Regions from separate parts of the Paenibacillus sp. RC21 genome, predicted to be linked through region 3. Evidence: riboswitches for the same ligand, from Rfam matches in the RefSeq annotation. Region 3 holds a riboswitch; each other region holds the start of a gene.
The links. A riboswitch is a leader RNA that binds a small molecule or an ion and turns the genes downstream of it on or off. The one in region 3 is predicted to bind glycine.
Positions count from the first base shown of each region.

Region 1: another riboswitch for glycine. It lies ahead of gcvT (glycine cleavage system aminomethyltransferase GcvT); the one in region 3 lies ahead of ABIA61_RS17320 (alanine/glycine:cation symporter family protein).
Region 2: another riboswitch for glycine. It lies ahead of sdaAB (L-serine ammonia-lyase, iron-sulfur-dependent subunit beta); the one in region 3 lies ahead of ABIA61_RS17320 (alanine/glycine:cation symporter family protein).

Region 1 is NZ_JBIYCS010000009.1:138,257-141,535, reverse strand. Features, by position in the region: gene gcvPA (aminomethyl-transferring glycine dehydrogenase subunit GcvPA) at 1-553, opposite strand, end outside; gene gcvT (glycine cleavage system aminomethyltransferase GcvT) at 684-1,784, opposite strand; glycine riboswitch at 1,865-1,961, opposite strand; glycine riboswitch at 1,962-2,150, opposite strand; gene gcvH (glycine cleavage system protein GcvH) at 2,450-2,845, shown strand.
Region 2 is NZ_JBIYCS010000006.1:20,337-23,615, reverse strand. Features, by position in the region: gene ABIA61_RS19090 (DUF6359 domain-containing protein) at 1-1,114, opposite strand, end outside; glycine riboswitch at 1,328-1,441, shown strand; gene sdaAB (L-serine ammonia-lyase, iron-sulfur-dependent subunit beta) at 1,651-2,340, shown strand; gene sdaAA (L-serine ammonia-lyase, iron-sulfur-dependent, subunit alpha) at 2,330-3,229, shown strand.
Region 3 is NZ_JBIYCS010000005.1:61,678-64,956, forward strand. Features, by position in the region: gene ABIA61_RS17315 (carbohydrate ABC transporter permease) at 1-8, shown strand, start outside; gene ABIA61_RS17320 (alanine/glycine:cation symporter family protein) at 152-1,570, opposite strand; glycine riboswitch at 1,730-1,824, opposite strand; glycine riboswitch at 1,842-1,918, opposite strand; gene ABIA61_RS17325 (glycoside hydrolase family 1 protein) at 2,110-3,279, opposite strand, start outside.

The sequences.
Region 1 (3,279 bases), on a different contig from region 3:
CGACATCCAAATCCAGCCCGCGTGCATAGGCAGCCAACACCTGACGTGCCTCCGGATGGACGGTCCGCGATACGATAAGCTGCTTGCGGCGGGTGGCAGCGGCGGCCAATGAGCCCGCTTCTGCCAGCGCAGTCGCTCCATCATACATACTGGCATTGGCTACAGCCATGCCTGTTAATTCGCATATATACGATTGAAATTCGAAGATGGCTTGCAGCTCGCCCTGGCTTACCTCCGGTTGATAAGGAGTGTAGGCCGTATAAAATTCCGAGCGTGAAGTGATATGCTGGATGACGGATGGAATATGATGATCGTAAATCCCTGCGCCGAGAAAGCTGGCGTGCGTGTCAGTATTGGCATTTTGCCCGGCCAGTCCTGATAAGTGGCGGGTTAAGGCTCTTTCGTCTAACCGAGAAGACAGGAGCAGCTCCCCCTTATACCGGATCGCCTCGGGAATATCGCTGAATAAATCGTCGATGGACGATGCGCCGACCACGCGCAGCATTTCAGCTTGATCCTGCTCGGTCATGGGAAGATAGCGGTGTTGTTTCATTGGGTCTGGCTCCTTTCAACCAACAAGATCGTAAAAACGTAAAACGATTAACAAATGATTAATAAACGATTGCCCACTGGGCAGCGGTTAGTAACGGATCACGATAGTTATAGTAAGACGAGCGTTTAAATCAGCGTGGACGTTTATAAAAGGGCGCTGCTACTACCTCGGCGCGCAGGCGCTTGCCACGAATCTCGACCTCCAGCGGTGTGGATAGGGAACTGAAATGACTGTCCACCAGAGCCAAACCCAGATTACGCTTTAAGGTGGGCGACTGGGTTCCCGTTGTGACCTCGCCAATGTGCTGTCCTTCCGCAAAAACGGGATAATGGGCACGCGGGATGCCGCGGTCGAGCATTTCCAGTCCGATCAGCTTGCGGGGAATACCTTGTTCTTTCTGACGTTGCAGGGCCTCTCTCCCGATAAAATCTCCCTTATTCAGCTTGACGAAGAAGCCTAAACCAGCTTCCAGTGGCGAAATGGTAGCGGACAACTCCTGTCCGTACAGCGGTAGCCGCGCCTCGAAGCGCAGCGTATCCCTGGCTCCAAGTCCGGCGGGAACCAGACCATACGGCTCACCGATGCGAAGCAATCCGTCCCACACTGCCGGTGCATCCGCCGTGGGCACATAAAATTCAAAGCCGTCTTCCCCCGTGTATCCGGTGCGGGAGACGAGCGCTTTTGCCCCGAACAATTGCACATCCTCATTGAATCGGAAGGATGCCAGCTTCGTAATGTCCGTGTCTGTCACGGCTGCGGCAATACGCGCAGCTTCAGGTCCTTGCAATGCCAGCAGTGCTACCGCATCTGATACGTTTTCCAGATGAACGGATGCAGGAGCATGGCGAAGCAACCAATCCCAATCTTTGTCGATATTCGAGGCGTTCACAACGAGCATGTAACGCTCCGGCCCTTTGCGGTAAACAAGCAGGTCGTCTACTACACCTCCATCCGGGTAACACAGCAGCGAATATTGGGCCTGGCCCGGCTCCAATTGGCTGACATCGTTCGTCGTCACCTGTTGCAGAAATGCTTCGGCTTCCTGGCCCTCGACCAGGAATTCACCCATATGCGATACATCGAACAATCCCGCACGTTGTCGGACAGCCTCATGCTCCTTTTGAATGCCGCTGAACTGTACAGGCAGCTCCCAGCCGCCAAAATCAATGCAACGAACCCCCGGCAGCGTGCCGTAGGAGGAATACAGCGACGTTTTTCGCAAGTTAGTCATTTTTTCACTCCTATCCAGTGTGATCAGCTAAACAAAAAAGACAGGCTGAAAAAAACGTATGGACGGCAGTCCACACACTTTTCTTCAGCTCTGTCCTTGATACCTGAGAGTTACCCCGGTGTGTACCAGGTTTCCCCTTGGGTGATCCGCCTGTATGGCGAATGCTCTCCAGAGATGCGTCCGGCAGAGGTCCTTTTGCCTGAGAGATTCACCTGCGGTGCAGGTTTACTCCTTCGGCGCTGCCCTTGGATCAGCTATACGTCATCCGGCCCTGCCGGTAACAGCTTGATCCGACTCGCTTGCTACCTTGTTTTCACAGGCGGCAACAGCTATGCGAGTTTTGGCAGTCTCTCCCTCCACGTTCATCCGCGTTTACAGTTATCGGGTATTTCTAAAAGCACTTGTTATAACCCATTAATACGCAAATTTATTTGAAATGTCAACAAAAATGTCATCAACATCATTTTATAAAACATTTTATTCATAAATAAGGATATGTAAGCGTTTGTTATATCCTGCCGTATTTTTAGCTAGAACGATATATGGAGAAATGTGAAATATTTTTGTTAGTATTATTGACATGAGAGTTCTTGTTGTCATAATCTTAACCTGTCACAGACGGGTAGGCGAAACGATGTAATCCATATGGAAGCGAGGCGAGCAGGATGAGTGAAGTGAAGCAGCAATTTTGGTACACAGAGGAACATGAGTGGGTTCAGCGCACAGAGGATGGAACGGTACGAATCGGTATTACGGACTTTGCACAGCATCAGCTGGGGGATATCGTTTTTGTGGAGCTGCCTGGGGAGGGAGCAACGATTGAGCAGGGGGCAGAGATCGGTACTATTGAATCGGTAAAGACAGTATCCGACCTGTTCGCTCCGGTGACGGGAACGGTGTTGAAGGTGAATGAAGCGCTGGAAAGTACGCCTGAGCTGGTGAACGAGTCTCCCTATGAAAAAGGCTGGATGATCGAAGTGGAGATTGGAGGAGATGTAGAGGAATCATTAAGCAAGCTGCTGTCTGCGGATCAGTACGAGCAGTTGACTGCCAATGAGTAATAATGGGGCAAAGTAGGTTGGATAACTGAATAAGAGTGGCGTTTGTCCACTCGGTTTTGTATAAAAATAGTCGCGATGATTGGGCATAGCGGCTATTTTTTGCTGTCTTTTTTGGCAAGCGTAATTACGTTCTTTTTCCCTTGTTTGGAGGATATTCCTTGTATAGAAATGGTATAGATGACGCATGGTTTCTCGACTAAATTCTAACGTTTCAGGCCACATTAAGAGGAATTATGCCTAATGATTTCGCGCCTGTTTATCTTAAATTTAAATGTTGTCATCAACGTTCATGACGAAAGTACGTTTTCATTTCGTTGATGAAGATAGCGTTGTCATTTAGTATGAATTTTAAGAAAAGGTAGTGATGCTTATTACCTGGGTATTTTGCAACAATCCCAAGAGCGATTTCAAATCAGCAATAGATAGATCGAAAC
Region 2 (3,279 bases), on a different contig from region 3:
TAGCCTTGGTCGGATCCATAATCGCCAATGTAGAACCAGCATGCATGGCAATCGAACGTACACCCTTCGTAATGCCGAAGGATTGATCTGCCGCTACGATATCCGTGGCATTTACGTCACCGAGTGCATTGTAGCGAAAACGAACGCCAAAGTTCGTTGCCAGCCAGTCGGAACTGGTTAGTCCCTGCATAGCTGGTGATGCAGCTTCTTCTGTAGTCATCCCTTTGGCCGGATTGGAATAGGCTCCACGGCGGTAGCCGTTCATAACCTCGGAGGAATCCCAACGGTTTTTGTTCCGGTCTGCGTTATAGTGGTCAGAAATGAAGAAAATACTGCCTCCATTCTTCACATATTGAACCAGAGCAGCTTGCTCGGATGCCTTAAAGGCAACATTGGCTTCACCAATGATGAACACATCATATGGGCGCAGCTTGTCGTACGTTATAGCCTGCTCGCCATAGGTAAAAGGAATGGAACGGTTCAACGGGTCCACGGTAAAACCAGCATTACGCAGTCCGCTGGCAAAATCGGAAAAGGCTCCATCTATAACCCAATCCGCCGCTCCGGCTGTCTGTGCGTGCGTATTATCGAACAGCACTTTTTTGCCTTTTCCATCCGGCAATGTAGTACCAGGATCAGGTTCGCCAGGGTTCCCAGGCTCGCTTCCGCTTACCAGTTCCAGAGCGCTTGGGCTTTTCACTCCACCAAAATTGTTATAGGCACCCAGCGCACCCGTCACGCGAATTTTGCTGCCGATCAGCTCAGGATGGCCTGACAGCCCGAATGGTCCTCTATACGCGGATGTCAGTTGCACATTTAACAGATTAGATGTATTGCGTTCACTCGCCTGATCCGCAATCAGTACGTTAAAATCATTTGCAAATGGGGCAGAGAAATTAGCCGTTTTCGATCCAGTGGCATGTCCGACGACGTAGCCTTCTACCGTCACCGTACCTCCGCTGCTTTGACGCTGAAGCGCTTCCGCTACCGTCAACGCGCCCTCTGCCTTGACCTGGCCGAATGGAACGAAGAGTCCTACCAGCAGTGATACGATTGCCGCCAGATGCAGCATTCCTTTCAAGCGTGAACCTGTGAACCGAAAACCTTTTACCATACGTAAATGTCCCTCCCATTATTCCATAAATTAGCTTGTCCTCTATCAGATTAGCTATCAACCTTCTAATTCCTTCCTGATTTCATCCATAATTATGTAAAATTTAATCTTTTTTATTGAGAAGATTCCTGATTCTGTAAAATACCAACCTGTGATTGACACCGGGCATGGCATACATTACGCTTAGGAGGAATTGTTGAACGGTATACGCGAATGAAGATGACGGGAGAGCCTGTCCGGGAATCACATCCCGGCAGCACCGAAGGAGCAAGACGTCAGCACCCGGCTGGCGGATAATCTCTCAGGTCCATGTATCGTCATCTGACGCAACTCTGGAGAGAGCGCAAGCCACCCAAGGGGTAAGGCGGTATACACCGCACGAAACTCTCAGGTAACGAGGACAGAGATAAGGGAAATTTCCTTATCCTGTCCTTTTTTGTGCTTACATGCTGCGTCAGCATTAGAAACCGTCACACCCGCGCAAAGGCGCGGCAGCACCATATACTATGATATTCAAACATACAGGGGGCCACACCATGCGTTTCAAAGATGTATTTTCCATTATCGGTCCGGCTATGACCGGACCCTCCAGCTCACATACCGCTGGCGCGGTGCGGCTCGCACGTGTTGCCAGGCACTGGCTCGGTGTGCAACCTGACCGTGCCCGCATGACGCTGTACGGCTCATTTGCCGATACGTACAAGGGACACGGCACAGACCTGGCACTCATTGCCGGACTGCTGAATTACGATACAGACGACTACCGGATTCCGGATGCTGAGCAATGTGCAGAGCAGGCCGGGATGGAAGTAGAGTTCGCTGTCAGCGGACTGCCCGCCCCTCATCCGAACACGGTCCGCTTCGAGCTATGGAAGGGTGAAGATCAGCGCACGCTGCTAGGCTCCTCCATCGGCGGTGGAAACATTCATGTTCAACAGCTCAACGAATTCCGGGTCAATCTAACCGGAGAGTTGCCTACGCTGGTGCTTCTTCACTCGGATAAGCCCGGAACATTGGGCGCGGTGACTTCAGCGCTGGGCGCGGCTGACATTAACATTGCCTATATGCACGTGGATCGCAAAGGCCGGGATGGCGAAGCGCTCACTGCTATTGAAACCGATAGCCCCGCTCCGGCTGAATTAATTGCCGAGCTGCGGGCTTTGCCTCATATGTATGGAATCAAAATGATTAACTTGAAAAAAGGAGCTGAATCCGATGCGGTTTAGCCATCTGCATGAATTAGGTGCCTTGTGCGCCGAGGAATCCACTACGATTGGTCGCCTGATGATCAAGGAACAGGTACAAGAGACGAACACACCGGAGGAAGAAATCTTCCGCCAAATGGCTGATTATTATGAAGTCATGAAGGAGGCCGTTCATCGCGGACAAACACAGGACACTGTATCCCGCAGCGGATTGACAGGCGGCGACGGCAAACGCCTGGCGGAATATTTGCGTGCAGGGGAAACCTGCTCCGGCGATGCCTCGGCACTCGCCATGGCGTACGCCCTTTCCGTGTCAGAGGTCAATGCGTCCATGGGTCGCATTGTCGCCACACCCACCGCAGGCTCATGCGGGGTCATCCCCGGTGTGTTCATCAGCGCGCAGGAGCGGTTCGGCTGGGATGACGAGCATATGGTGCGCGGACTGTTCGCCGCTGGAGCGATTGGCTACGTCATCGCCAACAATTCCTTCATCTCCGGTGCGGAGGGAGGCTGTCAGGCCGAGATTGGCTCAGCCATCGGGATGGCCGCAGGGGCCATGGTCGAGCTGCGCGGCGGTACGCCAGAGCAGGCCATCCATGCAGTGGGCCTCGCGCTCAAGAACACGCTCGGCCTGATTTGCGACCCCGTCGCCGGACTCGTGGAGATTCCGTGCATCGTGCGCAACGGGCTGGGAGCCGTGACCGCGCTTGCCGCCGCGGATATGGCTCTGGCGGGTGTGCGCAGCGCCATCCCGTCTGACGAAGTCATCGACGTGATGCTAGAAGTCGGCAGCGCGATGCCGTCCAAGCACCGCGAGACAGCCAAGGGCGGCCTGGCCCAAACGCCGACCGGCAAGCGTCTGACGGAGTCGCTTACGCGCAACATACCAGCCAAGAAGGATAAGTCGTAGCTTTCAGGCGACTGCCACCCCAAATAACACATGGGGAGAGAACAGTCGCC
Region 3 (3,279 bases):
AAGATTAGATTTACTGAGTCAGCTTTATCCTGCTCTAAAACGCAAAAAGGGAGTGTCCTCCCAGCCTGTAATGGCTGAGGGACACTCCCTTTCGTTATCCTGGCAAATGATCTTGCAGAGTCAATATTCTTAAATCCGGATATATCGGACTTTACGAGCTGACTGTTTGTCCTTTTTCTTCTATTTCTATGGCTGCTCCTGCACTGGCACCTGCAAGTATTCCCTTTTTCTTGTCAGGATACAAGGAATCCATATAGGTACGGGTTTCTGCAACTACAATTCCCGACAAGCCGAGCAGTGCAATCAAGTTCGGGAAGGCCATCATGGCGTTAAAGATATCTGCCAGCAACCAGATCGCATCCAGCTTAATAAACGCGCCTCCGGCAACCAGCGCAATGAACAGATAACGGTACGGCTTAATCCATTTGACACCCAGCAAATATTCAACACAGCGTTCTCCATAGTAGTTCCAGCCAAGCATCGTGGTGAACGCGAACATAATCAGAATGATTGTGAGCAGTTCCGCACCAAGCGGGAATGCGCTGGAGAAAGCTTGCTGCGTCATCAAGCCCGCATCGGTAGGACCGCTCCATACGCCGCTAACCAGCAGCGTCAGCCCGGTCATCACGCAAATAATCATCGTATCTATAAACACACCTGTCATGGAAATCAACCCTTGCTCCGCAGGCCATTTGGTTTTGGCGGCTGCGGCTGCAATCGGTGCGCTTCCCAATCCGGCCTCATTGGCAAAAATCCCTCTGGCTACCCCGCTGCGCATCGCCAGCATAATCGTAGCTCCGGCAAATCCACCCGTCGCAGACGTCGTCGAAAACGCCGAATGCAGCACAAGCGCGAGTGCGGCAGGAATCTGATCGGCGAACCGAATCAGTACGATCATACAGATCAACACGTACAAGCCTGTTTTGAAGGGAACAACTTTGGTCGATACCTTGGCAATGCTCTTGAGCCCTCCAATAGTAACGAGTCCCGTAAGGGTAGCAATAATCAATGCCGTTACAATTGGTGGAACACCGAAGCTGTTTTCGGTTGAGGATACAATCGCTTTGACCTGAGGAAATGTTCCAATCCCGAACAGCGCTACCAGCATCCCGGAAAAAGCAAACAGCATCGCCAACGGTTTAAAGCGGCGTCCAAGCCCTTTTTCAATATAATACATAGGGCCGCCGGAAAATTGTCCATTCCGATCCTTCACCCGGTATTTTACTGCAAGTACACCTTCCGCATATTTCGTCGCCATCCCGAAAAAGGCTGCAACAACCATCCAGAACAGAGCACCCGGTCCGCCCAGTTTTATCGCTGTCGCGACGCCGACAATACTTCCTGTACCTACTGTAGCCGCCAGCGCCGTACTCAGGGCCGCAAAGCTGCTGACATCCCCACTACCTTCATTTGGGGCCTTTCCGATCAGCTTGATCGCCAGAGGCAGGCGGAAAACCTGCAACATTTTCAACCGTATGGTCAGCCACAGACCTGTTCCCATAACGAGAATGATCAGTGGGGCCCCCCATATCCAACTGCTAATCGTTTCTAACACATGTACCAAATTCATTTCAACCCGCTCCTCCTGCATATTAAAAAACAAAAAAGAGTCAAATCCGCTGATTCGACTCCTGGAGAGGTTAAAGGCACGAAAAAATACAACCATCTTGTGCAGGATTCAGCCACTAACAGCTCATAAAAAAGCCTAGGGCATCCCCTGTCACAGGTTATTCGCGTCTCTGTCCTTTTGCCTGAGAGTTTAAGCAGATGATATCTGCGGTGCACCTTCGGCGCCCAATTAAGGGTCTCTCCAGAGTTCTGTCCGTTTACGGTCCCGCTTGTTGCTGTAATCAGCCCAAGCACCTGAGAGTTTTGCCCCTTCGGTCGGAACTTACGTTCCATCTCCCGCAAACATCAACCAGACATATGAAATTGTTTTTTATTATACAGAAAACTTTCAGCTTTTTACAAGTGAAAAATTTGTGAAGTCGTTTGGTTATCTTAAGATGAGCCTATAAAATAAAGGCGGGCGCAGCCAGATTCATCCTCATGATGTTCTCTGCCGCACCCGCCCCCAGGCCATATTGGGTTATATTCAGTTAGCTTGGATTACAGTTCTTCGCCGTTGGTGGCAATTACATTTTTGTACCAGTCAAAAGAATCCTTCTTGGAGCGCTTCAGTGTTCCGTTACCGTCATCGTCCAGATCAACATAAATAAATCCGTAACGCTTGGACATTTCGGAAGTGGACATACTCACAAGGTCGATAGGTCCCCAGCTAGTGTAACCGATCAGATCCACACCGTCCGCAATCGCTTCCTTCATTTGAGCGATATGTTGGCGCAAATAATCAATGCGATACGTGTCGTGAATGGAGCCGTCTTCTTCCACCTTGTCATATGCACCCAAGCCGTTTTCCACGATGAACAGCGGCTTTTGATAACGGTCATATAATGTGTTCAGCGTAACACGCAGGCCGATCGGATCAATCTGCCAGCCCCAGTCAGAGGATTGCAAATATGGATTTTTCACGCCGCCAATCAGGTTCCCCGCTGCTTTCTCGCCTTCCGGACCTGCAGAGACAGTCAAGGTCATGTAATAGCTGAATGAGATGTAATCGACCGTGTTGTTTTTCAGAATTTCGGCATCGCCGGGTTCTGTGTGCAAAACAATATTATTTTCTTCAAAATAACGGTTCATATAATTTGAATATTCCCCACGGGCATGTACATCCGTAAAGAACAGATTCATCTGGTTTTCATGCTGACTTTTCAGCACGTCTTCCGGGTTACACGTATGTGCATAGCTTTCCATACGAGCCAGCATACATCCGATTTGAGAGCCAGGAATAATCTCATGGCCTCGTTTTGTCGCCAATGCGCTCGCCACAAACTGGTGATGCAGGGCTTGATAGATCGCTTGCTGCTTGTTATCTACACGATCAATGACCACACCGCCACCTGTGAACGGACTCATCGTCATCACATTGATCTCATTAAAAGTCAGCCAGTATTTCACTTTATCCTTATAACGTGTAAACACCGTTTCGGCATAATTTACGTAGTGCTGTATTACTTCGCGACCGAGCCAGCCATTATATTTCTGTGTCAGACCTAGCGGTGTTTCGTAATGGGACAATGTCACCAGTGGCTCTATCCCATACTTGCGCAGCTCGTCAAATACATTATCGTAAAATTGCAGTCCTGCTTCATTCGGCTCCGCATCATCACCATTCGGGAAAATCCGCGACCAGTTAATGGACATGCGGAATACCTTAAA